Regions from separate parts of the Acidovorax sp. M2(2025) genome, predicted to be linked through region 4. Evidence: predicted binding sites of a transcription regulator. Region 4 holds the regulator's gene; each other region holds the start of a gene.
What was found. The regulator FNR, encoded in region 4, switches genes on or off when oxygen is low (the NO sensors DNR and NnrR bind a similar motif). The targets are predictions, from matches to a motif close to TTGATNNNNATCAA.

Region 1 (7,038 bases), 1.6 Mb from region 4:
GGCGGTGCCTGCCAGGCCCAGCTGCGCGGAGCGCCGCAGGAAGGCGCGGCGGGAGTGGAGTTCGGGTTGAAGCAAGTGCATGGCGGGGCTTCTCGGGGGCGGTCGGGCCGGCGGGGCTGCCGGCCGGGTTCATTTCTGGACGAGGTACTCGGCGCTGGCCATGACCAGGAACACGGCGGCGGCCACCCGGTCGCGCTTGGCGTTGTCGGTGCTGGCCGCGGTGATGTTGATGGTCTTGAGCGCGTCGGCGATGAGCTTGACGGTGGCGGCCGAGAGCTGGCCGGCGCACATCAGCAGGTTGATGCGGGCCACCAGCGCGTCCGCATCGGCCACCAGGGCCAGCTCCTGCGTGTAGGCGGCCTTGATGTCGAAGCCGTTGTTGGGCGTGCTGGCGTTGTGGGGCACCTCGGGGCCATTCACCCAGAGGCCGTTGCGGATGGCGCCCTGCATGAAGTTCAGGTAGCCGCCCACGCTGCTCTCGTTGACCAGCTGGAACTCCGGCGCCACGGCGCCCGTGGCCGCCAGCGCGGTGGACGGCGGCACATAGCCGGGCCGGAAGAAGTTGAACACCGAGGGCGAGCGCAGCGGGCTCTGGCCCAGGCGCGACCCCGGGTCGCTGAGGTTGCCGATCTTCCAGGTGCCGAAGGTCGAGTTCAGGCCGAAGGTGCGGCCCCATTGCACGAAGCGCAGCATGGGCTCGCGCAGCTTGCCGAAGCCCGGCTGCGTGAGGCCCGCCGGCGAGCGGGCCTCGTCGTCGAGCAGGATGGCGCGGACCACCGCGCGCAGGTCGCCGCGCACCCCCGCGCCGTTGTTGGCAAAGGCGGCCGACACCCGCGCCACATAGCCGGGCGACGGGTTGCTGGTGACCAGGCGCTGGATGAGCTGCTTGCCGATGAACGGCCCCACGTTGGGGTGGTTGAACAGCGTGTCCAGCGCGATGCGCAGGGCCTCTGCGCCTGGCGTGCCCGCCGGGATGGTGGTGCCCAGGAAGCTGGCGGCCAGCGCGGAGTGGCGCGACTCGGTCAGCACCATGGGCAGCCGGGTGAACGTGGTGCTGGAGACCGTGCGGTTCGTGCCCGGCACGGTGGTGGGCGTGTTCTGCGACTGGTCGTAGTCGTAGCCGGTGAACACCCGCGCGAGGTTGGTCACGTCGCTCTGGCTGTAGCTGTCGATGGGCTTGCCCGACCCGTCGCGCTGGGGCGTGCCGTCGGGGTTGAGCAGCACCAGCCCGATGGACATGAGCTGCATGATCTCCCGCGCGTAGTTCTCATCGGGCTGGCGCCCGGTGGCGGGGTTTTCCTTCTGGTTGCCGCGGGTGTTCAGGTAGAACCCCATGGCCGCGTTCAGCGTCACGTCCTGCAGCAGGTTGCGGTAGTTGCCGAAGGCCTGGAACACGAGCTGGTCCCAGTACCAGGCGATGGCGTGGCTGCGCCAGTTGAAGTCCAGCCCCGAGAGCGACACCACGCAGATCTCCGACAGCGCCAGCGCCACCCGCTTGCGCAGGCCGTCCGGCGACTGCAGCAGCTGGTGCCAGATCATGTAGTCGCCGGGGTAGCTGTTGTCGTAGAACCCGGTGTCCTTGTTGACGTCGGCATAGCCATGCTCGTTGAGCCACTGCCATCCGCTCTGGGACAGGGGCGCATTGAACTGGGCTTCCAGCCAGTCGGCATACGTGGTGGAGCGCAGCGCCGCAATCTCGGCCGGCGAGGCGGAGAACTGCGCCTGCAGCAGGAAGCGGGCCGCTTCCTGGTCCGTCTGGGGCGCCGGGTAGGTGCCCACTGCGCCGGACTGGGAGACGCCCGTGCCCGGGCCGGTGGAAGGGCTGTCGCCGCCCCCGCCGCCGCAGGCCGCCAGCGAGACAGCGGCGGCCACCCCGGCTGCCACCGGGCGCACGATGGCAGGGGCCGGGCGCATGGCCCCGTGCTGGGAAGGAGACGATGGGGCGGGAGATTCCGCGGCTGCCGCGGGCGCGGCGAGCGGTTCCTCGTGGGTAGTTTGCATGGCTCGTGGGAATCGAAAAAAGGGCGCCGTCGGGAGGCGCGTTTCGCACTTCACCACAGCAAATCCCCCTACGGAAATACAAACGTTACCAAATGAAACCACTCTCAGGGAGAGGCCAGGTGTAACGCTGGCGGGGTGATGGGGAATTGCAACATTTGTGGACTGGGCAGGGAGAAAAGGGGGGCGCCGGTCTGTCTGGCACGCGCCGTAGGCGTGTGCTGACGTGCGCAACGCAGGCCGGACTACGGCCCGCGCCGCCCTCCGTTTCTAGAGTTCATCCCATCGCATCAAGCACCTGTTCCACGCATTCCGGGTGGATGGCTGGCGCGAAAACTTTCGAGGATGCACACCATGAATGAAGACACCATCCAAGGCAACTGGAAGCAGTTCAAAGGAAAAATGATCGAGCAGTGGGGCAAGCTCACCAACGACGACCTTGATGTCATCGACGGCAAGCGCGAACAGTTCCTGGGCAAGCTGCAAGAGCGCCAGGGCATTGCACGCGACGAAGCGGAAAAGCAGCTCCGCGACTGGCAGGCCCGCCACCCCGACTTCCGCTTCAACGACTGAGACGCGGCCCCGCCGGGCGCAGCGATCCCGCCGCCCGCGCGGACCCCTGATGGACTCGTAATTTCGTACACCGAGGAGAACACCATGCAATTCACACGCACCCTGATGGCTTCTGTCGCCGCCGGCCTGCTGGCCACCTCTGCTCTGGCCATGACCGATGCCGACTACAAGGCGGGCAAGGACCGCATTTCCGCCGACTACAAGGCCGCCAAGCAAAAATGCGATGGCCTGAAGGACAACGCCAAGGACGTCTGCATGAAGGAGGCCAAGGGCGCCGAAGACGTGGCCAAGGCCGAGCTGGATGCCCAGCACAAGCCCAGCGCCAAGGCCACCCGCAAGGTGGCAGACGCCAAGGCCGACGCCGCCTATGACGTGGCCAAGGAAAAGTGCGACGACCTCAAGGGCAATGACAAGGACGTCTGCGTGAAGGACGCCAAGGCTGCCCGCGTGAAGGCCAAGGAAGACGCCAAGGTGGCCGAGGCCCAGGCCAAGCCCGCCGACAGCGCCGCCGCCAAGAGCGCCGACGTGGCAGAGGCCCGCAAGGACGCCAGCGCCGAGAAGAACGACGCCGCCTACAAGGCCGCCAAGGAGCGTTGCGACGCCATGTCGGGCGACGCCAAGTCCAAGTGCGTGGACGACATGAAGCGCATGTACGGCAAGAGCTGATCCCGGCCGCAGTGCGGCCCCGGCAACTGCCACGCCCCGCCCCGTGCGGGGCTTTTTTGCGCCCGCCCTCAGGCGCGCCGCCACGGCGGGAGCTGACCTGGGTCAATACGCGCGAAGAACGTCCGCCCTAAGCTCGCCCCCTGTTTTTTGTCTCGCTGTCGCGAAGGGATGCCCATGGCTCAACTCGAATGGTCGGATGCACTGGCCCTGGACCTGCCGGTGATGGACGACATCCACCAGGAATTCGTGGACCTGCTGGCCGCGGTGGACCGTGCGGATGACGCCGCCCTGCTGCCCGCCTGGCGCGCCCTGGTGGACCACACGGACCACCACTTCGCGCAGGAGGATGCGTGGATGGCCTCCACCCGCTTTGCCTCGGGCAACTGCCACAGCATGCAGCACAAGGTGGTGCTGCAGGTCATGCGCGAAGGCACGGCGCGGGCCGAGCAGGGCGACCTGAAGCCGCTGCGCATCATGGCCAGCGAACTGGCCCTGTGGTTTCCCCAGCACGCCCAGAGCATGGACGCCGCCCTCGCCCTGCACGTGCGCCGCGTGGGCTTTGATCCTGCCACGGGCATCGTGCATGCGCCCGATGCCCTGCCCGGCGAGCTGATCCACGGCTGCGGCGGCGCCAGCTGCTCCGACGAGGACCGACCCGCCAGCGTGGCCCGCGAGGAAGCCGCGGCGGCCTGAGCTGGCCCGCGCGGCCGGGGCACTGTCACCGGCTTGCCTGCCGGGGCAGCATCCCGGGTTTGCTAGATTATTAATAGCACCCTGCGCTTGTCCAGCAAGCGCAGGGTGCAATTTTTATCTGATTAGCAACCTACCTCAGACGCTTCCTCTTCCCCACCCGTTCGGGCTGAGCCTGTCGAAGCCTTGCACGCACGCTGCAAGCCCTGGCTTCGACGGGCTCAGCCCGAACGGATGGAGTGGCATCTGAGACAAGTAACTAATCAGGTATTTTTATGGTCGTTGCCTGTGGCCGTCAGTCGCCCAGCGGGCGGCGTGGCAGCAGCAGGGCCGCCATGCGCCAGCACAGGTCGCGCAGCGCGCGGCGCAGGGCGGGCGAGTCGGGGCCGGGCTCGGCGTGCGGATCACGGGGGCGGAACGCCGCGTCCAGCACCTGCTGCTTGGCGCTGTGCAGCGCGCCCCGGTCCCGCCGCTGCAGGGCGGCCGCCAACTGGTCGCGGTAGCGTTGCACCCGTGCGGCTTCCGCCACCGTCAGGCCCGCCGCGGACGGCTGCGGGGCGGGGCCTGCCAGGTGCCGGGCCCAGGCCTGGGCCCCCAGCGATGGAGCCTCGGCGGCGCTCATGCGGCCTCCGGGCGGGCGGCGGGCGGCGTGGCGGGCGCGCCCGGCCGCCGGGGCGTGCCGCCCTGGGACGACACCCCGTACCAGTTCACATTGCGCGTGAGCACCATGACGGCGGCGAGCACCAGGAAGAGTGCGATGGAGCCGACCACCAGCGCCGTCTGCTCCAGCTGCAGCAGCAGGTACAGCAGGCCGTACAGCACCGCGATGCCCGCGCCCAGCGGAATGCCGCGTGTCAGGCCGCCCAGCATGTGGCTGGCGTAGTAGGCCAGCAGCAGCACGCAGGCGCTGGCGGCCACGGCGTACGAGGTGCCGAACGGCAGGTGCTCCGACAGGCTCACCAGCAGCAGGAAGAAGCTGCACAGCGCGCTGCCCACCAGCAGGTACTGCACGGGGTGGACGCGGAGTTTCTTCATCAACTCGAAGAGGCCCACGGCCACGAAGGTGAGCGCAATGAACAGCACTCCGTACTTGGTGGCGCGGTCGCTGAGCGAATAGGGGTTCACCGGGTCCACAAACGCCACGCTGAAGCTGTCGGCGCAGGGGCCGCCTTGCGAGGCGCTGCCCGTGCCGTATTCGGGGCTCCGCGGATCGTTGTCCAGGCCGCCCGCGCAGACGGGCTTGCCCTCGGCAATGTCTGCCTGCGCCGTGGTGGCCAGCGACGACAGGCGCCAGGTGGCCGCAAACCCGGTCTTCTTGACCTCGCGCTCGGACGGCAGGAAGCGCCCCGCAAACGAGGGGTGGGGCCAGCCGCTGGTCATCAGCACCTCGGTGTTGCCGCCCAGCGGCACGATGGCCAGGCGCTCGGTGCCCACCAGCTCCAGGTCCAGCGTGGCGGCCAGGCCGTCGGCCTTGCCGCGCACCGACTCGGGCAGCACGGCGTGCAGGCCCCGGCTGTAGGCCGGGTGGAAGGTGCCGGGCTTGAGCGCCAGCGCCTGCGGACCCAGCGTGAACTGCGCCGTGCGGATGCCGCGAGCGTCCCCCACGGCCATCATCACGATGGGGGCACCGCAGTGCATGCGCGAATTCTTCAGGGTGCTTTGGGGCACCAGCCCGGCCAGCGAGCCCCACTGCGCCGCGACCTGGGCCTTGAGGGTGTAGGTGTTCACCTTGTGCAGGCCGCGTGCGCGCTCCTCCATGGCTGCGCCGGTGCTGATCTTGAGCTGCTCGGGCATGGCCGTCAGGCGGAACTCGCGGCGGCGCTCCACCATGCGGCGCTCGTCGCCCTTGCCGGTCTCTTCGTCCCAGCTTTCCACGCAGGCGCTGTGGATCAGGGGGCCCATCAGGGTCTGCGGGCCGGCCAGGCTGTCGGCCACGCTCTGGGCGGTGAGGCTGCGGTAGCGCTGCCGGTCGCGCACGACGCCCTCGATCATCGACAGGCCGACCATCAGGAGCAGGACGACCGCGCCCAGCGCGGCCAGCTTGGTGAACAGGGGGTGTTTGAACAAGAGATCCTCCACAAGTGCATGTTGGGGAGGCGAGTGTTGGCCCCGGGTGTGAGGGCGCTATGAAGTTTGTGAGGCGGGCGTGAAGTGGCGCCGGGCGGGCAGGTCTGAGGCCGTCCGGGGGCTCAGCCGGGAAACGCCAGCTCCACCCGCAGGCCGGGCGCCGTGTTGCGCACCGCCATCTGGCCGCCATGCAGCGCCATCACGCGCCGGACGATGGCCAGCCCCAGGCCCGATCCGCTGCGTTCGCCGCCCGGCCGCGCCGTGGTGAAGAAGCGCTCGCCCAGGCGCGGCAGCGCGTAGTCGGGCACGCCGGGGCCGCCGTCCTGCACGGCCACGGTGGTGCCGGCCAGCTCCACCCGAACGGTGCTGCCTTCGGGGGCGAAGTCGATGGCGTTGTCCAGCAGGTTGGTCAGGGCCAGCGTGACCAGCTCGGCCTCCCACGGGCCGCTGGCGCCTGCGCCTGACAACGCCAGCGTGATGCCGCGCTGGGCGGCGCGGGCGCGCGTCTGGGCGAGGGCTGCCGCGGCGCAGTCCTGCAGCGCCACGGGGGCGCGGCCCTCGGCATGGTGGCGCTGCTCCAGCTTGGACAGCTCCAGCAGCCGGTCGATGATGCGCTGCAGCCGCTCGCTTTGCTGCACTACCTGGTGGGCGAACTCGGCGCGGTCGGTGGCGGGCAGGTCGTCCTGCAGCAGCTCGCCCGCGCCGCGGATGGCGGCCACGGGGCTCTTGAGCTCGTGCGTGAGGGCGCGCACGTAGCCCTCGATGTAGTCGCGCCCCTCCAGCCGCGCGCGCATGCGGTCCATGGCGCGGGCCAGGTCGCCCAGTTCACCGGGCACCTGCGGCACGGCCAGGGCTGGCGCGGGCGGCGAGGCAGGGTCGAGCGCCTCGCCGTCGGCCGGGCCCTGCACGCTCAGGGCGTAGTCGCGCAGGCGCCGCACGTTCCATACCATCCACAGCGTCACGGCCACGCCCACGGCGGCCGACAGTGCCAGCAGCAGCAGCCCGCCCATGAACACCTTGCGCTCGGCGCGGTCGATGAAGCGC
Region 2 (7,038 bases), 1.3 Mb from region 4:
TTCCAAGTCCCCCGCAAGGGGGACTTTTTGTTCCCCGGGGCGCGATGCCCAAGGGAACCGTGCGTCGGGAAGTACCTGATACGGCTGCCCGATTTAATTACATAGACAGTAGAAGGAAAGCACCATGCGCCACGGACACGGCCTCCGCAAACTCAACCGCACCAGCTCGCACCGCCTCGCGATGCTGCAGAACATGATGAACTCGCTCATCGAGCACGAAGTCATCAAGACCACTGTTCCCAAGGCCAAGGAACTGCGCCGCGTGATCGAGCCCATGATCACCCTGGCCAAGGAAGACTCCCTGGCAAACCGCCGCCTGGCCTTCAACCGCCTGCGCGACCGTGACAGCGTGACCAAGCTGTTCAGCGACCTGGGCCCCCGTTTCAAGACCCGTCCCGGCGGCTACACCCGCATCCTGAAGATGGGCTTCCGCGTGGGTGACAATGCGCCCATGGCCCTGGTGGAACTGGTGGACCGTGCCGAAGGTGAAAATAATTCGGCAGCCGCAGAATAATAGGGTATAATTTATTTCTTGCCGCGCGATGGAGCAGTCTGGTAGCTCGTTGGGCTCATAACCCAAAGGTCGGAGGTTCAAATCCTTCTCGCGCAACCAAATACCCGCAGCAAGCGCTGCGCAAGGAGCCCACTTTTCAGTGGGCTTTTTTGTTTTTGCGCGCAGCGGGCCGGTGCGCTGTGCTGGGGGCGTGCTGTGCCTGCTACTCCGCGGCAAACAGCGCTCCGCGGGCGGCCCGGGTGATGGCGGCCACGCAGGGGTGGGTGATCCTGCGTTCCACGGATATGGCGAAGAACTCTTCCACCAGTTCCGCCGTGCGGCCAATGACTTCAACGCCGAACTGGGCGGTGGTTTCGGCTTCCAGCACGGTAGGGGCCGTGAAGACGCCCCGGCCTTCCCGGCCGAAGGCGTTCATCAGCGCGCTGTCGTCAAACTCTCCCACGATGCGCGGCTGCAGGCGGTACCGGTTGAGCCAATGGTCGAGCTGCTGCCGCACGGACGACATGGGGCCCTGGATGAGCATGGGGGCCGCGTGCAGGCATTCCGGGAACGTGCCCTGGAGCTGGGCTTTCAAGGCCGGGGCGCACAGGAAGCTCAGGCTGCTGGTGCCCAGGGGGTGGTTGAAGGCCTTGACGCCGATCTTCCGGGAGACGGGCTCGTCGGCCAGCACCAGGTCCAGCCGGTGCAGGCTCAGCTGGGCGATCAGCTCCGGAAACTTGCCTTCCTGGCAGGTCATGTGCACCTGCTGCGGCATGCCGAGCGCCGGCTCCAGCAAGTGGTACACGACGGACTTCGCAAGGGAGTCCGCGACACCGACCCGGAACTCCAGCGGCCGCTCCTGGCTGCGGGCCAGGCGGATGGCGCCCTCCAGCTCATCCCCCAGGGCGAAGATCTGGTCGGCATAGCCCAGCGCGATGCGGCCCTCGCTGGTGAGCTCCAGCCCCCGCCCGCGCTTGCGAAAAAGATCGTGGCCCAGCCACTCCTCCAGCTGGCGGATCTGGCCGGACAGCGTCTGGGGTGTGGTGTGCAGCTGCTCGCTGGCGCGCATGACGCCACCGGCCTTGGCCACGGTCCAGAAGTAGCGCAGGTGCTTGAAGTTCACACAGTAATACTTCGAGAAAAATAGGGGTATTGAGAACGATAAAGCGAATATACGCGAAGTGTCAAACGCTCTACATTGGTCCATGGCGGCCCGCCGATGCGGCCTGCACCGGGAACGGGCCGCCATTGCCATAAGGAGTAGCACCATGCGGATTACGACCCGAGGACAACTGGCCGTGTCGGCCATGACCGATCTGGCGCTGCGCCAGAAGGCGCGGCCCGTGGCCTTGTCGACCATCAGCACGCGCCAGGGCACCTCGCTGTCCTACCTGGAGCAGCTGTTCAGCGGCCTGCGCCGCGCCGGGCTGGTGGACAGCACGCGCGGCCCCGGCGGCGGCTACACGCTGGCCCGCAGCCCGGAGCAGATTTCGGTGGCGGACATCATCCTGGCCGTCGAGAGCCTCAAGGCCGATGACTTGCAGAGCCTGGAATCCGGCCAGGCGGCGCGTGTGCGCTCGATGACCGGAGAGCTGTGGACCAGCTTCAACGCGCGCGTGATGGAGTACCTGCAGTCGGTCACGCTCCAGAGCCTGGTGGAGCAGCAGCTGTCCAAAGGGGTAGCGGTGGAGGAGATTCCCGCTGCACCGGCCGCCGCCTCCAAGAAGCTCCCGGCGAAGCCCCGGCCGCTGATGGCGCGGGTGGGAGTGCCAAACTCCGTCTTTGCCCTGGGAGCGGTGCCGCTGCTGCAGCGGCGCTGAGCGCGCGCCTGTGGCCGGAAGCGGCCAGGCGTTCGCTACAGCTGGTGGGCCAGTTGCTTGATGCCGCGGATCAGCATCTCCACCGCGATGGCCACCAGGATCAGTCCCATCAGGCGCTCAAACGCCATGACCACGCGCTCGCCGACGAGCCGCTGGATGCGCTCGGCCAGCAGCAGGACCACGGCGCACACGGCCATGGTGACGCACAGCGCCCCCACCCATTCCAGGCGCCGTTCGGGCGCCTGCGCCACGAGCAGCATCACGGTGGCCAGGGCGGAAGGACCGGCCAGGGCCGGGATGGCCAGCGGCACGATGAGCGGTTCGCCGGGCGGCTCCGTCTCGGGGCCGGCGGCGGCCGGAAAGATCATCCGCAGCGCGATCAGGAACAGTACCACGGCGCCCGCAATCTGCAGCGAGAGGTCGCTCAGGTTCATGACCTGCAGGAACTGGGCGCCAAAGAACAGGAACGCCAGGAGCAGCGCGAAGGCGATGAGCACCTCGCGCACGATGACGCGGGCCCGCCGCTCCGGCGCCACGCCGCGCAAGGCGTTGGCAAAGATGGGAATGTTGCCCAGCGGATCGGTGATGAGCAGCAGCAGGATCGTCGCCGACGCGAAGGTGTAGCTCATCGGGCGTAGACCGTGTCCAGCGAGCGGAAGCCCTTGATTTCCAGCGGGTTGCCGCTCGGGTCGCGGAAGAACATCGTCCACTGCTCCCCGGGTTGCCCGGCGAAGCGCACCTGCGGTTCCATCACGAAGGCCGTGCCCGCAGCCTGCAGACGCGCCGCCAGGGCTTGCCAGTCCGGCAGTTCCAGGATGGCGCCCAGGTGCGGCATCGGGACCAGGTGGTCGCCCACGCGGCCGGTCAGGGTGGTTTCAAACGGCCGGCCCAGGTGCAGCGAGATCTGGTGGCCGAAAAAATCGAAATCCACCCAGGTGTCGGTGCTGCGGCCTTCGCGGCACCCGAGCACGCCGCCATAGAAGCGCCGGGCGGCGTCCAGGTCGGTCACATGAAAGGCCAAGTGAAAAAGGCTGCGCATAGGCTGCCGAGGATAGCAGCCCCGTTGCGGCGCCAGGGCCCGCGGCCCGCGCCCGCTGCCGGTGCCCGGCGCCCAGCGCCGCGGCGGCGCAAGGGCTGGGTGTGCGCGGCGCGGGCTCAGGCGGCGCGGTGGTGCTGTTCCGTCTGCTGCTGGCACGGCACGCAGCGTGCGGCTTCCGGCGTGGCCTGCAGCCGGGCGGCCGGGATGTCTGCGCCGCAGTCGACGCACTCGCCGTAGGTGCCGGCTTCGATGCGCTCCAGCGCAGCCACGACGGCGGTCAGGTGCGCCGTTTCATGCTCGTCGATGGCGAACTCCAGTTCCCGTTCGGTGGCCTGCTGCGCCCGGGGATCCCCGGAGGGCGCGAAATGGTTGGCGGCCGCCTCGGCGCGCCCGATGGCGCCTCCACGCTGTTCGGCCAACTGGGCAAGCAGCGCAGCGCGCTGCGCGAGGAGTTGTTGGCGGAACGGGGCGGCTTGGGTGGAATCCATGGGTGTCTCCAAAGGTGCAATAGGCCTATGGTGCGCCCGTGGGTGCTGCCGGGCGTTGACGGAAGTCAAGCCTTCTTGCCGCCGCACGCCCGTCGCGGCCGGGGCAGGCCGTTCAGTGCTTGGGCGGGCGGGACAGCATTTCGGCGGTGTTGGTCTTGCGGTCGGCGTTCACGCGCTGCACGTGGGGGCGCTCGCCCATCCGGGCCAGGTAGTCGCGCACGGGCAGGTCGGCCAGGAAGTCGCGTCCGTAGACGATCTTGGTAGCCGAGCTGACCAGCGGCAGGTGCACGATGGCGGCGCAGTCGGCCAGGGTGAAGCTGTTGCCGGCCACAAAGGGGCTGAACCGGGCCAGCTGGGCAAATGCCGCGATGTTCTTCTCAAGCTGCCGGCCGACCTTCTCGCGGGCGGATTCGCTCACGCTGCCGCCAAAGAAGGCCTGGGGATAGAGATTGCGGGCGACCAGCTCCAGGTGCAGTTCCAGGAACGTGACCAGCTCGCGGACCTTGGCGGCGGCAAAGGGGTCGGCGGGCACCAGCGGCTGCGCGGGGTAGGCGGCCTCCAGGTAGTCGGCCATCACGGCCGATTCGCACAGCGGCCCCTGCGGCGTGCGCAGGTAAGGCACCTTGCCCAAGGGGCTGGCCGAGCGATCGGTCTCGCCGACCCAGGCAAGCTCTTCGGTAAAAGGCACGCCCTTTTCGAGCAGGGCGAGCTTGACCTTGTTGTAGTAGTTGCTGGCTGAAAATCCGCAAAGCGTCAGCATGGTGTCTCCTGAAGGCTCTTGGTTGGAAGGTGGGGGAAGGGCGCCATCGTAGGCGGCGGGCACCGCACCGGGCGTCGCGCACATGACCTGCGTCATGGAGTGGGCGGGCGGGGGCGCCCTGGCGAAGGCCGCCGCCTACAATCAACAGCCCATGGCCGCCCCTCTTGCGCAAACCCTTCGCAGCTGCCGCTGGTTCACCCGGCTGGTGCTAGCGTGGTTTGTGCTGACCCTGGGGGCGGCCGTGGCGTCGCCGATGGTCCGTCCGCAGGCCCTGGAGCTGATCTGCTCCGGCGCAGGGGCGTTCAAGCTGGTGGTGAAGGCGGAAGAGGGCGCCCAGCAGGTGCCGGGCCATACGCTGGACTGTCCGCTGTGTGCCTCGGTCGGCGCGCCGCCGCCGGCGGCGCGGGCGCTGGAGTCCGGCGTGCGCCCTGCTGCGCACGCTGTGCGCCCGTTTCCCGCGGCCCCCTTTGCGGTCCGTGCCGCTGCGCCACTGCCGCCCCGCGGGCCGCCGCGGGCCGTCTGAGGCGCCCTTCCTGGCGGCGCTGCAGGCTGCCCGGCGGGGCTTCTGGAGCTCTGCGCGGCCCGTGCCCCCAGGAGCCTTGAGCACCCAAAACGGAAAAGACCGCCTCGCCGGCTTTGTAAAATGCTATAAAATTTATAGCTGTTTGCGCTTTCTACATAAGCGCTAGCGCCGAATATTACCGATATGGCGCTTCGCTCCCATTCTTGCGACATACCTCCTCGACCCAAAGGACCCTTCACCATGAAAAAACTGATCCACTCCGCCACCCTTGCCTGCGCCTTTGTGACGGCCCTGGCGGCCCTGCCCGTGCAGGCCCAGACCGCCGCCCCGGTCACCGTCGACGGCGCCTGGGCCCGCGCCAGCGTGCAGGGCCAGAAGGCCACCGGCGCGTTCATGCGCCTGACCGCCAAGGACGGGGCGCGCCTGGTGCGTGCCGAATCGCCTGCGGCCGGCGTGACCGAAGTGCATGAAATGAAAATGGAAGGCGACGTGATGAAGATGCGCGCCGTGCCGTCGCTGGAGCTGCCCGCCGGGAAGGCGGTGGAGCTCAAGCCCGGCGGCTATCACGTCATGCTGATGGACCTCAAGGCCCCGCTGGCCGGCGGCACCACCGTGCCGCTGACGCTGGTGTTCCAGGACGCCAAGGGCAGCGAAAGCAGCCTGAGCCTGGCGGTGCCCGTGGCGGCCACGCCGCCGGCAGGTTCCCCCGCGCCCGGCGGCATGATGATGAACGGCCACAAGCACTGAAAAAAGTCTCGCGCAGGGGCGCCAACCGCCCGTGCAAAGGCTGACGCCACCTGCCGTGGCCGCGCGGGTTGGAGTAAGCTGTGCCCCCACCACAGACCACCTCCTGGAGCGGCCATGAGTGACAACACATCCAGCGCCTTCGGTTTCGGCAAGTTCGTCCCCGGGTTCGACTTTCTGCAAAACCTGGCCAAGGGGGCGACCAGCAGCATCCCGCAGTTGCCCAATCTCTCCAACTGGGTGGCGCCGACGATCAACGTCGAAGAGCTGGAAAAACGCATCGAGGAACTCAAGGCCGTGCAGTTCTGGCTGGAGCAGAACTCGCGGGCGCTGGCCGCCACCATCCAGGCGCTGGAAGTGCAGAAGATGACGTTGGCCACGCTCAAGGGCATGAACTTCAGCATGGGCGACGTGGCCAACGCCTTCAAGCTCAAGACGGCCGATACCGTGATGAGCGGTGTGCAGAAGGCCGCCGACACGGTGAGCGGCGCCGCCGACGCCGTGGCCGGCGCCGCCGCCCGCGCCGCTGCGCGCACCAGCGCGGCAGCGCAAGAAGCCAGCGACGAGCCCGCGGAGGCCGAAGCCGAGGCGCCGGCCGCAGCTCCCAAGGCCAAGGGCAAATCCCGCACGGGCAAGGCCGCCGAGACGGCCGCCGCCCCCGTGGTGGACCCGATGCAATGGTGGGGCGCCCTCACCAGCCAGTTCCAGCAGATTGCCGCCAACGCCATGACGGACGCGGCAAAGCAGACGGCCATCGACACCACCAAGAACATGGCCACCGGCCTCGCCAAGGAGGCGCTGAAGACCGCCTCCGGCATGGCCAGCCAGTTCGCGGCCAAGGGCCTGCAGACCCTGCAGCCCGGCGCGGGCAAGAAGGCTCCGCCCGCCGGCCGGACCGCTGCGCCCAAGCGCGCTGCAGCGCCGCGCAAGGCTGCCGGCGCCAAGCCGGCCCGCAGCGCCGCGGCCAAGAAATCCACCGCCGCGCGCGGCACGGCGCGCAAGCGCACCGGCTGAAGCGGCCTGCGGCAAGCACCCCCGGGTGCTGCCCGCCAGCCTGCCTGATTTCGGGAGACCCGGATGAAACTCTTTCCTACGGGCCACGCCACGCACCCGCAATGGCGCATGGCCGCGGCGCTGGTGCTGGCGCAGTTGCGTGCCCAGATGGCCTTGC
Region 3 (7,038 bases), 1.1 Mb from region 4:
CGCACGACAAGCACGTGCTGAGCATGAAGGACAACAACCAGAGCGACAACCTGCGCGCGCTCATCGACGCCGGCGTTCGCAGCTTCAAGATCGAGGGGCGCTACAAGGACATAGGCTACGTGAAGAACATCACCGCCCACTACCGCACGCTGCTCGACGAAATCATTGAAGAGCGCGAGGCCCAGGGCCGGCCCCTCGGCCGCTCGTCCAGCGGGCGCACCACCTTCACCTTCACGCCCGACCCGCTGCAGAACTTCAACCGCGAGTTCACCGACTACTTCGTCACCGGCCGCAAGCAGGACATCGGCGCCTTCGACAGCCCCAAGAACCCCGGCCAGGCCATCGGCTGGGTCACCAAGGTGGGCCCCGACTTTGTCGAGCTGGAGGTGAGCGACCCTGCCACCGTGCTGCACAACGGCGACGGCCTGTGCTACTACGACCTGCACAAGGAACTGGTGGGGATGGCCATCAACGTGGCCGAGCCCGTGTCGGCCCGCAGCGTCGGCCAGTGGAGGGTGTACCCCAAGGACCCGATGGAGAGCTTCAAGGACCTGCGCAAGGGCACCGAGATCAACCGCAACCGCGACATGGACTGGGTGCGCACGCTGGAGAAAAAATCCAGCGACCGGCGCATCGGCCTGTGGGCGCACCTGAACGAGACGCCCAATGGTTTCAGCCTGACGCTGACCGACGAGGACGGCAACGTGGGCACCGCCTCCGTGCAGCAGCCCCACCAGCACGCCACCGATGCCACCAAGGCCGAGGCCAGCCTGCGCGAGCAACTGGGCCGATTTGGCGCCACGGTGTTCGCGGTGCATGACATTGCTTTGCAACTCTCGCAGCCGTGGTTCGTGCCGGCCTCGGTGCTCAACGCGCTGCGCCGCGACGCCGTGGCCGCGCTGGAGGCCGAGCGCGCCCGCAACTTTGCCCGCCTGCCGCGTGCCACGCCGGTGCAGCCGCCGGCGCCCTACCCTGACGACACGCTCTCCTTCCTGGGGAACGTGTTCAACCACAAGGCGCACGACTTCTATGTGCGCCACGGCGTGAAGGTGATCGACGCCGCCTACGAGGCGCACGAGGAAGAAGGCGAAGTCAGCCTCATGATCACCAAGCACTGCGTGCGCTTTTCCATGAGCCTGTGCCCCAAGCAGGCCAAGGGCGTGACGGGCGTGCAGGGCACCATCAAGGCTGAGCCCTTGATGTTGATCAACGGCAAGGAAAAGCTGACCTTGCGCTTTGACTGCAAGCCCTGTGAAATGCACGTGGTGGGCAAGATCAAGCGCCAGGTGCTCAACCAGGCCCGCGAAGCCCCCCTCACCTTCTACAAAGCCCGTCCGCAGCGCACGGCCTGACCGGCGCGTCTGCGGCGCGGGTTGCCGACCCTCCGCACCCCGATGACACCAGCCAAGGCACCCCACCTCCACCACGCCGACGACGTCACCCAGGCCTTCGGCGTCGACCCGTCTGCCGGCCTGCACCCTGACGAAGCCTTGCGCCGCAGTGCCACCCACGGCGCCAACGAGTTGGCTGCCGCGCAGCAGCGCACCTGGCCGCACCTGCTGGCCGACCAGTTCAAGGACTTCATGGTGCTCGTGCTGCTGGGCGCCGCCGCCATTTCCGGACTGGTGGGCGAGTGGACCGACACGCTGGTCATCCTGGTCATCGTGGTGCTCAATGCCGCCATCGGCTTTGCGCAGGCCTGGCGCGCCGACCAGGCCATGGCAGCGCTGCGCCAGCTGGCCTCCGCCCACGCCACCGTGCTGCGCAACGGCGCCCTGCAGGTGGTGCCGGCCAGCGTGCTGGTGCCCGGCGACATCGTGCTGCTGGAGGCCGGCAATCAGGTGCCGGCCGACCTGCGGCTGGTGGACATCGCGCAGCTGCAGGTGGATGAGTCGGCCCTCACGGGCGAATCCGTCACCGTGGCCAAGCAGACCGAGGCCCTGACGACCGAGGAGGTGGGCGCGCTGGGCGACCGCACCAACATGGCCTTCAAGGGCACCACGGCCACCCATGGCCGCGGCCGGGGCGTGGTGGTGGCCACCGGCATGCGCACCGAACTGGGCAAGGTCGCCACCCTGCTGGACACGGCCGACCGCAGTACGCCGCTGCAGCGGCGCCTGGCTGCCTTCGGCAAGCGGCTGGCGCTGGCGGTGCTGGGCATTTGCGCCGTGATCTTCGTGGTGGGCGTGTTGCGCGGGGAGGCGCCGCTGCTGATGGCCCTAACGGCCATCAGCCTGGCCGTGGCGGCAATCCCCGAGGCCCTGCCCGCCGTGGTCACGGTGCTGCTGGCGCTGGGCGCGCGCCGCATGGTGGCCGTGCAAGCGCTGGTGCGGCGCCTGCCGTCGGTGGAGACGCTGGGCTCCGTCACGACCATCTGCTCGGACAAGACCGGCACCCTCACGCAGAACCGCATGCACGCCGAACTGCTGGTGGCCCACGGCGTGCGCTGGGTGCCCGGCGATTCCCTGCCCGGGCCGGCCCATGCCGAGGCCCTGCGCGCCGCTGCGCTGTGCAACGACGCCACGCTGCAGCCGCAGGACGATGGCGGCGCACCCGGCGCCCACTGGCTGGGCGACCCCACCGAAACCGCGCTGGCGCTGGCCGCGCACGCGGGCGGCCTGGACAAGGCAGAGCTGGACGCGCTTTGCCCCCGCGTGCAGGAGCAGCCGTTTGACTCCGACCGCAAGCGCATGACCACGTTCCACCGCAGCGCGCCCGGCTTTGTGGCCTACACCAAGGGCGCGCCCGAGTCCGTGCTTCCCCGCTGTACCGCGCACTGGACGCCCGAGGGCACCGCGGCACTGGATGCGGGCAAGGTCCTGGCCGTGGCCCAGCAGCTCGCAGCCCAGGGCTTGCGGGTGCTGGCGCTGGCCCGCCGCAGCCACGACCGGCTGCCGGACACCAACGACATCGACGCGGTGGAAAACCAGCTGGAGCTGCTGGGCCTCATCGCCCTCATCGACCCGCCGCGTGCCGAGGCGCAGGTGGCAGTGCGCGACTGCCTGAGCGCCGGCATCACCCCCGTGATGATCACCGGCGACCACCCGGCCACGGCCCGCGCCATTGCGCACCGCCTGGGCATTGTTGGCACGAGCGACGCGCCCGTGCTCACCGGCGCCGAACTGGCCACGCTGGACGACGCCGCGCTGCAGGCCAAGGTGGAGCAGGTGCGGGTCTACGCCCGCGTGGACCCGGCGCAGAAGATCCGCATTGTCGAGGCGCTGCAGGCCCGGGGCCACTTCGTGGCGATGACGGGCGACGGCGTGAACGATGCCCCGGCCCTCAAACGCGCCGACATCGGCGTGGCCATGGGCCAGGGCGGCACCGACGTGGCGCGCGAAGCATCGAGCCTGGTGCTGCTGGACGACAATTTCGCCACCATCGTCGCGGCGGTGCGCGAGGGCCGCCGGATCTACGACAACATCCGCAAGTTCGTGCGCTACGCCATGACCGGCAACTCGGGCGAGATCTGGACCATCTTCCTCGCGCCGCTGCTGATGCTGCCGATTCCCCTGCTGCCCATCCACATCCTGTGGGTCAACCTCGTCACCGACGGGCTTCCGGGCCTGGCGCTGGCGGCCGAGCCGGCCGAGCGCGGCATCATGCGGCGCCCGCCCCGGGCGCCGCGCGAGAGCCTGTTTGCCCACGGCATGTGGCAGCACATCCTGGGTGTGGGCCTGCTGATCGGCGGGCTGTGCCTGGCCGTGCAGGCCTGGGCGCTGCACACCGGGCACGCGCACTGGCAGACCATGGTGTTCACCGTGCTCACGCTGGCGCAGATGGCGCATGTGATCGCCATCCGGTCCGAATCCGAACCCATCTGGCGGCTCGGGCTGCTGAGCAACCGCCCGCTGCTGGGCGCGGTGCTGCTCACCTTTACCCTGCAGATGGCGACCATCTACGTGCCCTGGCTCAACCCCATCTTCCGCACCGAACCGCTGAGCCTGGGCGAACTGGCGCTGTGCATCGGCGCGGCCCTGGTGGTGCTGGTGGTCGTGGAGATTGAAAAGGCCTGGCGGCGCGGGCGCAGCGGGCAGACGTCGGCCGACCCGGCGCTGGACGCCTGAGCGGGGCAGCGCCCGGCCATCTCAGCGATGGCGGGCGCCGAGCACCCCGCCCTGGGCAAGTTCCGGCTGCAAGGCCACCACCCCGCCCACAATGATCAGGGCTGGCGCCTTCACGCCATGGCGGACGGCCAGCCCCGGCAGCGACGCGACCGTGCCGGTGAGGGTGCGCTGGCCGGGCAGCGAGGCGCGTTCGACGATGGCCGCCGGCGTTTCCGGCGGCAGGCCGTGCGCGGCCAGTTGCGCGCAGATGGTGGGTAGCGTGGCCACGCCCATGTAGAAGACCACCGTCTGGCGGGTGCGCGCAAGCAGCGGCCAGTCCAGCGCCGTGTCGTCGTCCCCGCGCAGGTGGCCCGTGGCCAGCACCAGGGTGCCGGCGTGGTCCCGGTGCGTGAGGGGAATGCCCGCACACGCGCCCGCCGCCTGGGCGGCGGTGATGCCCGGCACCACGTCGAAGGGAATGCCCGCACGGGCCAGCGCCTGCACCTCTTCCCCGCCGCGCCCGAAGATGTAGCAGTCGCCGCCCTTCAGGCGCACCAGCGGCCGCCCGCTGCCCGCCAGCCGGCACATCAGCGCAATGATGTCCTCCTGCGGCAGCGTGTGGCGCGAGGATTCCTTGCCCACATAGATGCGCTCCGCGCTGTCCGGCACCAGGGCCAGCACCGCTTCGCCCACCAGGTGGTCGTACAGCACCAGGCTGGCCTCGCGCAACGCGCGCGCGGCCTTCACCGTCAGCAAGTCGGGATCGCCTGGGCCGGCGCCGACCAGCGTCACGCGGCCCGGCGGCACCGCCGGGTTCCCGGTCCCGCCGGGCGCGGGCGTCTTCAGCCATTGGGGGTCGTCCATGAAGCTCATGCAGGGGGCTCGCGGGTGGTTGTGGGGTAGGCCCATGGTGGAACAGGCCGGGCGGCGCGTCCTTGAACCAGTTCAAGGACAGCCCGCACCGCCCGCAGGACCATTGCCGCACCCGCAGTCACGAAGGACAGCCGTGGCGCGGGTCGGAGGGCGCAGCCGCATCCACCGCCAACCATTCGCTGCCCATGACGCAGAGGACCGATGATGAAAGCAATCAAGACCGTCCAGCACCTGGCCCTGGCAGCCCTCGCAATGGCTGCGGCCACGGCGATGGCACAGGCAGGCAAGGGAGTCTCGCAACCCGAAATGAACTACCAGGCCGGCGGCTCCCCTCTGGTGAACGAGCCCATGCACCAGAGCAACAACCCCAAGGCCCCGCCGATGACGGCGGCCGAGTTCGAGAAGGCGCGCCAGACCTACTTCGAGCGCTGCGCGGGCTGCCACGGCGTGCTGCGCAAGGGCGCTACGGGCAAGCCGCTCACGCCGGACATCACCACCGCCAAGGGCACGGACTACCTGAAGGTGTTCATCTCCTACGGCTCGCCCGCGGGCATGCCCAACTGGCTCACTTCCGGCGAGATGAACGAGCAGGAAGTGGACCTGATGGCCCGCTACATCCAGCACGAGCCGCCAACGCCGCCCGAATTCGGAATGGCCGACATGAAGAAGACCTGGAAGGTCATCGTCGAGCCCAAGGACCGCCCCAAGAAGAAGCTCAACAACTACAACATCGAGAACATCTTCTCGACCACGCTGCGCGACACCGGCGAGGTGGCGCTGATCGACGGCGACACCAAGCAGATCATCAACATCGTCAAGACCGGCTACGCGGTGCACATCTCGCGGCTGTCGGCCTCGGGCCGCTACCTGTTCGTGATCGGCCGCGACGCCAAGATCAACATGATCGACCTGTGGATGGAAAAGCCCGACAACGTGGCCGAGATCCGCGTGGGCCTGGAAGCCCGTTCGGTGGACACCTCCAAGTTCAAGGGCTATGAGGACAAGCTGGCCATCGCGGGCAGCTACTGGCCGCCCCAGTACACCATCATGGACGGCGACACGCTGGAGCCCAGGAAGATCGTGAGCACCCGCGGCATGGTGGTGGGCACGCAGGAATACCACCCCGAGCCGCGCGTGGCCTCCATCGTGGCCTCGCACTTCAAGCCCGAGTTCGTGGTGAACGTGAAGGAGACCGGCAAGACGCTGATGGTGGACTACTCCAACATCGACGCGCTCAAGGTCACCGAGATCGGCTCCGCGCCCTTCCTGCATGACGGCGGCTGGGATTCGAGCAAGCGCTACTTCATGGTGGCCGCCAACAACAGCAACAAGATCGCCGCCATCGACGCCAAGGAGGGCAAGCTCGCGGCCATCACCGAAGTGGGCAAGATCCCCCACCCCGGCCGCGGCGCCAACTTCCTGCACCCCAAATACGGTCCCGTGTGGGCCACCGGCCACCTGGGCGACGAGACCATCTCGCTCATCGGCACCGACCCCAAGAAGCACAAGCAGTACGCCTTCAAGGAAGTCGCCAAGCTCGCCGGCCCCGGCGGGGGCGCGCTCTTCATCAAGAGCCACCCCAAGAGCACGCACCTGTACTCGGACGCGCCGCTCAATCCGGATCCGAAGATCTCGCAGTCCATCGTGGTCTACGACATCAAGAACCTGGACAAGGGCTTCGTGACCTTGCCCGTGGCGGAGTGGGCGGGCCTGAAGGACGACGGCGCCAAGCGCGTGGTGCAGCCGGAGTTCAACAAGGCTGGCGATGAGGTCTGGTTCTCGGTGTGGAGCGCCAAGAACAAGGAGAGCGCGCTCGTGATCGTGGACGACAAGACGCTGAAGCTCAAGGCCGTGATCAAGGACCCGCGCCTGATCACACCCACGGGGCACTTCAACGTCTACAACACCCAGCATGACATCTATTGATGCCCCCCTGAGTCGCCTGCGGCGCCTTCCCCCCAGGGGGACGCCGCCAGGGGCCTGGCAGAGCCAGTTCCCCGGCGGCTGCTGGTCTCAGGCAGCGCGGGCGCTTAGGCCGGAGGCCATGGAATCAGCGTCTTTGAACCAAACGAACCGTTCGGGCTGAGCTTGCCGAAGCCCTGCGCCGCGCTTCGACAGG
Region 4 (7,038 bases):
GGCCTTGAGCACCGGGTCGGGCAACCCCATGCGCGTGCCCAGCGCCACGGACTCTGCCACGTGGGATTCGTAGCGCGTGCGCTCCATGGGGATCATGGAGACGGTGGGGTGCCGCAGGTTCGGCGGCAGTTTCAGCTTGCCCAGGTCGTGCAGCAGGGCGGCAACGCCCAGATCCTGCAGTTCCGCGCTCTGCATGCCCAGCGCACGCCCCAGAAGCAGCGAAATCACCAGCACGTTGATGGGATGCAGGGCGCTGCACTCGCCCACCCCCTCGGACAGCAGCCGGATGACGGAGTCCCCGTTCTCGAGCAGTTCGGCCACGCAGGACGCCACCAGCGCATCGCCGCTCGCCCGCGCCTGGTCGGGATGATCGACAACGGTGCGCTCCAGCGCGTGGTACTGCCGCGTCGCCGCTCCGAATCGCTGATCGCAGACGGCCAGCGCCCGGTTCTGGGCCTCCAGCAATTCACGCCTGCGCCGGGCTTCGGGATCGGCCGCTGCGGTCGCCTGGGCCGCGGCGGCTTCATTGCTCCCGGCCGAGGCCGGCTCCGCCATGTCCGCCACATTCCATGCGGCGGGCACGATTTCCTGCAGCCCCGGATCGCTCTTCTTGGGGAAATAACGCACCTCCGCCAGCCCGAGCCCGCGCAACGTGGCAATCTGCTCTGCCGACGCGATGCGGAAACTGCTGACAGGAAACGGATGGTGCATCCAGCCCACGTCGAGCTGGATGTACATGCCGACCCGCAGTTGGCTGATGTCAATGAGGATGGAGGAGTTCACGTCCGTGCGTGTGAAACATGGCGACGCTTCTGCCACCAATAGTTACACACATTATCGCCACTTCAACGTCGGCACCAGAGCAACTCGCCACGCCTGAGGCAACCCGGCAACAGACCCTGCGGGCGCCATGCCGGGTGCGCTGCGCCACGGGGCCGGATTTCACAGGAAGGCGGGGGCTTCGGTGCGGCCGTGGGGGCCTTGCAGCAAGCTGACTACCGACACCAGAGGGAGGGCTTGTAGATCAAATCCATCCACAGCGCCCAACCCGCCACGGCGCAGAGCAAGCCACCCGCCACACGGGTTCCCCAATCGGCGCGAGAGGCATTGAGGCGCGCCTTGAGCTTTCCCCAGACCCACGGGCCGCCCACGAGCCAGACGCCGCTGCCAACGCCAAACAGCGCCATGGTCAGCGCCCCCTCCAGCGCTCCGCCGCTCAGGGCGGCCACGAGCAGCGCCGAATACAGCAGCCCGCAGGGCATCAAGGCCCACAGGAACCCTGCCGCGAGCACGCCGCCGGGTGCGCGCACCCAGGGCCGGACCCGGCTCCATACCGAACGCCCGGCCTGCTCCACCCACTGCGGTTGGCGGGCCTGGATCATCATCATCAACCCCCACGCCATGACCGCCACGTGCAACAGCGTCCACGCCGGGCGCAATGCCACCGTCTGCTGCGTCAGCCACGCCAGGCTGTCCATGGCCAGGGCCGCGAGCCCACCAGCAGCGCCGTACCCCGCCAGGCGGCCCAGGTGAAACGCAATGCCGCGGCGGACCACGCCGCCCTGCGGTACCCACTGGATGGGCTGCTCCCCCACCTCCCCACTGGACGCATGCCCACCGCCCTGCCCGACCAACGCACCACAGGGTGCGGAACACATGGCCAGGCAGTGGGACCCGCCCACGAGTCCCATCAGCAGGGCGGTGGTGGCAGTCGTAGCGTTCATGGGGCTCAGATGATGCGGGAAAAACGGGCGCGGTTGCGGTCGGCCTGCAGATAGCGGTCAAACACCATGGCGATCCCCCGCACAAAGAACCAGCCCATGGCCGTCACCTCGATCCCATCAGGGCGCATGGCCACCAGCCCCTGTTCGGCCATGGTTTCCAACTGCGTCAGCTCGGGGCCGAAGTAGCTGCGGAAATCGATGAGCCACGCCTGTTCCATGGGTTCGAACAGCAACTCGCCCTGGCACATCAATGCCATGATGACCGCACGCCGCACCAGATCATCGCGGGTGAGCGCCAGTCCGCGAACCACGGGGAGGCGCCCTTGGTTGAGCAGGTCGTAATACTCGTCGAGCGTCTTGGCATTCTGGCTGTAGGTGGCGCCGACCCGGCCGATGGCCGACACGCCCAACCCGATCAGATCGCAGTCGGGCTGGGTGCTGTACCCCTGGAAGTTGCGGTGCAGGCGGCCCTGCCGCTTGGCAACAGCCAGCGCATCTTCCGGCAGCGCAAAGTGGTCCATTCCCACATAAACGTAGCCCGCGTCCATGAAAGCATCCAGCGAGCGGGACAGCATGGAGACCTTCCCCGCGGCAGTGGGCAGCTCGGCGGAGACGATGCGCCGCTGGGGCTTGAAGCGCTCCGGCAGATGGGCGTAGGCATACAGGGCGATGCGGTCCGGACGCAGTTGCGCGACCTGGGCCAGCGTGCGGTCAAACGACTCGGGGGTCTGGCGCGGCAAGCCGTAGATCAGATCGACGTTGACGGACTCGAATCCCAGCGACCGCGCCGACTCGACCAGTGAGAACACCTGCTCGGCAGGCTGGATGCGGTGCACGGCCTTCTGCACCTCGGGATCGAAATCCTGCACACCGAAACTCAGCCGGTTGAAGCCCAGCTCGGCCAGCAGGGCAAGCCGCTGCGCGTCCACGGTACGGGGATCGACCTCGATCGAATACTCCCCCCCGGGCGCCAGCGAGAAGCTCCGCTTGAGCATCGCCATCAGTTCCCGCAGGCCATCATCCGACAGGAACGTGGGCGTGCCACCGCCCAGGTGCAGCTGGCTCACCACCTGGCCGGTACCGCAGCGGGCCGTGTGCAGATCCACCTCGCGGCTCAGGTACCGGAGATAGACCTCGGCCCTGTCATGGTGTTTGGTGATGATCTTGTTACAAGCGCAGTAGTAGCATAGCGACTCGCAAAACGGTATGTGCACATACAGCGACAGCGGCAGCGCTTTCGTCATGGAGCCCAGACGCCGTTGCTCCAGCGCGAGGGCGTAGTCGTCCTGTCCGAAAGCTTCCACGAAGCGGTCAGCCGTTGGATAAGAGGTATAGCGGGGCCCTGGCACGTCAAAACGGCGCAGAAGGTCGGGCGAAACAGCGGTCATGGGCAAATTCCTTGCGTACCTTTTCACTGTGCCGTAAGCTGCACCCAGCGTCCTTGACCTGAATCAAGCAATGACATAACGCGAACAGCGACAATTTGATGCATGTCAGTCGCTACCAGGGCCTCTGGAACCACCCGTGGGCATGCGCGACGATATGCTCGAAACTCTTATCAGCACCTGTGTCTATGAATCCGCTCACCATCAAAGTCGCCTGCTCCAACTGCAACCTGCGCGAGCTGTGCATGCCGGTCGGATTGAGCGAGGACCAACTGCAGCGAATTGATGAAGTGGTTGCCGTGCGGCGCAAGGTGAAACGCGGGGGCACCCTGTTCCGCAACGGCGAGTCGTTTACCTCGCTCTATGCGATCCGCACAGGCTTCTTCAAGACATGCGTGGCGACGGAAGATGGCCGCGACCAGGTGACGGGCTTTCAGATGGCGGGCGAGATCATTGGCCTGGATGGGATTGTCAATGACCACCACACCTGCGACGCTGTCGCACTGGAAGACGCCGAGGTGTGCGTGATGCCGTTTGACCGCATCGAGGAACTCTCCCGCGAGGTCACGGCCCTGCAGCACCACGTGCACAAGATCATGAGCCGAGAGATCGTTCGCGAACACGGCGTGATGCTGCTGCTGGGCAGCATGCGCGCCGAAGAACGCCTGGCGGCCTTTCTTCTCAACCTCGTGCAGCGGCTGCACGCCCGTGGCTTTTCCCAGTCCGAGCTAGTGCTGCGCATGACGCGGGAAGAGATCGGCAGCTACCTGGGCCTCAAGCTGGAGACGGTGAGCCGCACGTTCTCAAAGTTCGTGGAAGAAGGGACTGTCGAGGTCAAGCAGCGCCATGTGCGCATCCTCAATACCGACGCGCTCAGGCGCATCGTGAACAACCAGCAAGCCTGCCACTGACACGTTAGCGGCACTGCAGTCAGCGCGACCAAATCGCGCGGCACAACTGGCCGTTGCAATCCCAGGCGCATCCACCGCGCCACACCGTCTTTTTGACGGAGCTGCGGGGCGGTAACCCCACCCGCCCGCTCAGGGGCAGGAAGGCGTTTTGCGGCAATCGTCTGGACGGTCGCCCTCGGGCACCGGGCAGCGATTGAGTTCGAAAGGCGACATCGCCAGCAGGGTGGTCAGCGCGCTGGACACCATGGCAATTCCCCAGAACGCAAAAAACGCCAGGGTATAGACCCCTTCCCGCGAGAGCGCCAGCGGTTGTCCGAACCAGTGCAGATCCTGCGGATCCACCAGCGCAAAAACCAGCATTTCCATCACCGCCGCCATAAGAAAGGCGGGCCAGGCAATCCACATCAGGCGTTGCGTCCACATTGGTTTGTCTCCTGCAAAAACGCACAAGCAGCCAGTCGCCAGGCCAGTGTAATTCAGCGAGGCTGGTCCTGCACAGGCGTGGCTGCGTGGTTGCGGGCCTTCATGGCGGGAGCCAGGCTCTTGCTGGGTTCGGACAGCGTCTTGTTGATCTCCACCCCTTGGCGGTAATAGTCTTCCGCCACCACGGGATCAGGACGCGACAGCGCAAGCCATAGTGTGACGAAGCCGGCAATGATCACGATGACGGGGCCGGCAATGATCAGCCAGACATGGCCAAACTTCCACCACGGTGCTGTGGCGGGTGCGGCAGCGCCAAGTGCGGTGCTGGTAGACATGGGCTCACTCCTTCAAGATTGAAATGTTCTGTGCAAGGCACCAAGCGCCTTGCACCAGTATGCCTGCGTGCGCTACCGCGGCACCAGGAAGACCGACTTTTCCGACACGTGGTCTGCAGCACCCAGGGCCTGGATGTCGAAATGCACGGCGTGCGATCCTGGGGGCACAGAGCCATAGGGCACCTGAAGGCGCACGGCGACCCAGCGGGACTCGGCAGGCCCGATCTCGACTTCTGGCTCGGAAGCGACCTCCAGGCCCTCGATGCCGCGCGCCGCGATGCGGTACCGCTGTGGGCCTTCGGTGGCATTCATGATTTGCAGACGGTAGATGTTCTCCAGCTTGCCTCCCGCCACGATGCGAGACAGTGCGGCGCGATCACGCACCACGTCCACCTTCAGCGGCGTGCGGTTGACCAGGCTCACCAACATTCCGATGCACAGGGTCGCGAGCACCGCGCTGTAGATCAGTACGCGCGGCCGCAGCACGCGCCGGAATATTTGCGACTGGCTCCAGCGGTTGGCCACACCGTTCTGGGTCGAGAAGCGGATCAGCCCCTTGGGGTAGTGCATCTTGTCCATCACGGTGTTGCAGGCATCCACGCACAGCCCGCAGCCGATGCACTCGTACTGCAGCCCTTTGCGAATGTCGATACCCACCGGGCAGACCTGCACGCACAGGGTGCAGTCGATGCAATCGCCAAGCCCCTTGGCCTTGTAATCCACCGTTTTGTTGCGAGGGCCGCGGGGTTCGCCGCGCTGGACGTCATAACTGACGATGAGCGTGTCCTTGTCGAACATGGCGCTCTGGAACCGGGCGTAAGGGCACATGTACTTGCAGACCTGCTCGCGCATGTAGCCGGCGTTGCCATAGGTGGCAAAACCGTAGAACAGCACCCAGAATATCTGCCAGCTGCCCTGCAATGCCAGCAGTTCTGCGCCCAGCTGGCGGATAGGAACGAAATAGCCCACAAAGGTGAAACCCGTCCAGGCAGCGACCACAATCCAGACCAGCTGCTTGAGGAATTTCTTGCGGATCTTCTCGAACGTCCAGGGACCATTGTCCAGCCGCATCCGCGCACTGCGATCCCCTTCGATCTTGTGCTCGATCCACATGAAGATCTCGGTGTAGACCGTTTGCGGGCACGCAAAGCCGCACCACAGGCGCCCCGCCACAGCCGTGAAAAGGAACAGCGAGAGCGCGGAAATGATCAGCAGGCCCGTGAGGTAGATGAAGTCCTGCGGGTACAGCACCAGCCCGAAGATGTAGAACCGCCGCGCGCCCAGGTCGAACAAGACCATCTGGCGCTGTCCCCACTCAAACCAGGGCAGGCCGTAGAAGACCAACTGCGTCAAAAACACCATGGCCCAGCGCCACCGCGCAAACAGCCCGCTGATGGACCGGGGGTACACCTTCTTTTGCGCCTCGTACAGGGAGACGATCTCGGTGTTGGCTGACGCGTCCGGGGCCGCCGGGGCTATCGGGATGACCTTGCGCGCTGGCTCGCTGGGGGGGTTCATGGTTTTCTCAATCCCTTGAAGACTAGCAATGCCGACTCCTAGTCCAGAGCCAGCTCACAAAACCCGTCGGGCAAATGCCAGGATGGGGCCTGACGGGTTTTGTGAGCAGGTTCCAAGCACCAAGGCGGCGCCGGGCGCCGCCTTGGTGCTCAGAGGAATGCCGTCACTTGACGTTCGACAAGCCCCACACGTAAGCCGCCAGCACACTGATCTGCGCCTCTGTCAGCTTCTCGGCCTGTGCCGGCATCTGGTTCACCTTGCCGTTGTTGACCATGGCGGCCACTGCGGCCTCACCCCAGCCATGCAGCCAGATGTCGTCGGTCAGGTTGGGCGCGCCCAGTGCCTGGTTCCCCTTGCCATCCATGCCGTGACAGGCAGCGCAGGCAGCGAACTTGGGCTTGCCCAGCGACGCACGCAGCGAATCGTGCGGGCTGCCGGACAGGCTCAGCACGTAGTGCGCAAGGTTGCGAACATCTTCTGCAGAGCCGACTGCCGCGACCATGGGAGGCATGTTGCCGATGCGGCCCTTCTCGATCGTTTCACGGATCTTCTCAGGTGCGCCGCCATGCAGCCAGTCATTGTCCGTCAGGTTGGGAAACCCCTTGCTGCCGCGGGCATCCGAGCCATGGCACTGCGCGCAGTTGTTCATGAACAGGCGCTCGCCGATGGCCTTGGCTTGCGGGTCCCTGGCCATGTCTTCCGGCTTCATCGACGCAAAGCGGGCATACAGGGGCTCGAGTTC

Region 1: the regulator FNR is predicted to act here: its motif matches at 3,330-3,343, upstream of ACOYR3_RS02335 (hemerythrin domain-containing protein).
Region 2: the regulator FNR is predicted to act here: its motif matches at 3,896-3,909, upstream of ACOYR3_RS03680 (TraR/DksA family transcriptional regulator).
Region 3: the regulator FNR is predicted to act here: its motif matches at 4,982-4,995, upstream of cobA (uroporphyrinogen-III C-methyltransferase).

Annotation. Positions count from the first base shown of each region.
Region 1 is NZ_CP186262.1:515,877-522,914, forward strand. It holds gene ACOYR3_RS02315 (DUF1501 domain-containing protein) at 1-81, opposite strand, end outside; gene ACOYR3_RS02320 (DUF1800 domain-containing protein) at 130-2,001, opposite strand; gene ACOYR3_RS02325 (CsbD family protein) at 2,353-2,571, shown strand; gene ACOYR3_RS02330 (hypothetical protein) at 2,656-3,237, shown strand; gene ACOYR3_RS02335 (hemerythrin domain-containing protein) at 3,412-3,930, shown strand; gene ACOYR3_RS02340 (hypothetical protein) at 4,223-4,549, opposite strand; gene creD (cell envelope integrity protein CreD) at 4,546-5,994, opposite strand; gene creC (two-component system sensor histidine kinase CreC) at 6,117-7,038, opposite strand, start outside.
Region 2 is NZ_CP186262.1:787,852-794,889, forward strand. It holds gene rplQ (50S ribosomal protein L17) at 125-514, shown strand; tRNA gene ACOYR3_RS03655 (tRNA-Met) at 537-613, shown strand; gene nhaR (transcriptional activator NhaR) at 717-1,616, opposite strand; gene ACOYR3_RS03665 (Rrf2 family transcriptional regulator) at 1,762-2,313, shown strand; gene ACOYR3_RS03670 (MarC family protein) at 2,349-2,942, opposite strand; gene ACOYR3_RS03675 (VOC family protein) at 2,939-3,352, opposite strand; gene ACOYR3_RS03680 (TraR/DksA family transcriptional regulator) at 3,469-3,840, opposite strand; gene ACOYR3_RS03685 (glutathione S-transferase) at 3,953-4,600, opposite strand; gene ACOYR3_RS03690 (DUF2946 family protein) at 4,752-5,123, shown strand; gene ACOYR3_RS03695 (copper chaperone PCu(A)C) at 5,364-5,870, shown strand; gene ACOYR3_RS03700 (PhaM family polyhydroxyalkanoate granule multifunctional regulatory protein) at 5,985-6,881, shown strand; gene ACOYR3_RS03705 (FIST signal transduction protein) at 6,945-7,038, shown strand, end outside.
Region 3 is NZ_CP186262.1:3,178,746-3,185,783, forward strand. It holds gene ACOYR3_RS14760 (peptidase U32 family protein) at 1-1,352, shown strand, start outside; gene ACOYR3_RS14765 (cation-translocating P-type ATPase) at 1,395-4,067, shown strand; gene cobA (uroporphyrinogen-III C-methyltransferase) at 4,089-4,919, opposite strand; gene ACOYR3_RS14775 (cytochrome D1 domain-containing protein) at 5,121-6,845, shown strand.
Region 4 is NZ_CP186262.1:2,077,693-2,084,730, reverse strand. It holds gene ACOYR3_RS09680 (HD-GYP domain-containing protein) at 1-783, opposite strand, end outside; gene ACOYR3_RS09675 (sulfite exporter TauE/SafE family protein) at 996-1,724, opposite strand; gene hemN (oxygen-independent coproporphyrinogen III oxidase) at 1,730-3,112, opposite strand; gene fnr (fumarate/nitrate reduction transcriptional regulator Fnr) at 3,298-4,020, shown strand; gene ACOYR3_RS09660 (hypothetical protein) at 4,150-4,443, opposite strand; gene ACOYR3_RS09655 (FixH family protein) at 4,497-4,778, opposite strand; gene ccoG (cytochrome c oxidase accessory protein CcoG) at 4,851-6,296, opposite strand; gene ccoP (cytochrome-c oxidase, cbb3-type subunit III) at 6,460-7,038, opposite strand, start outside.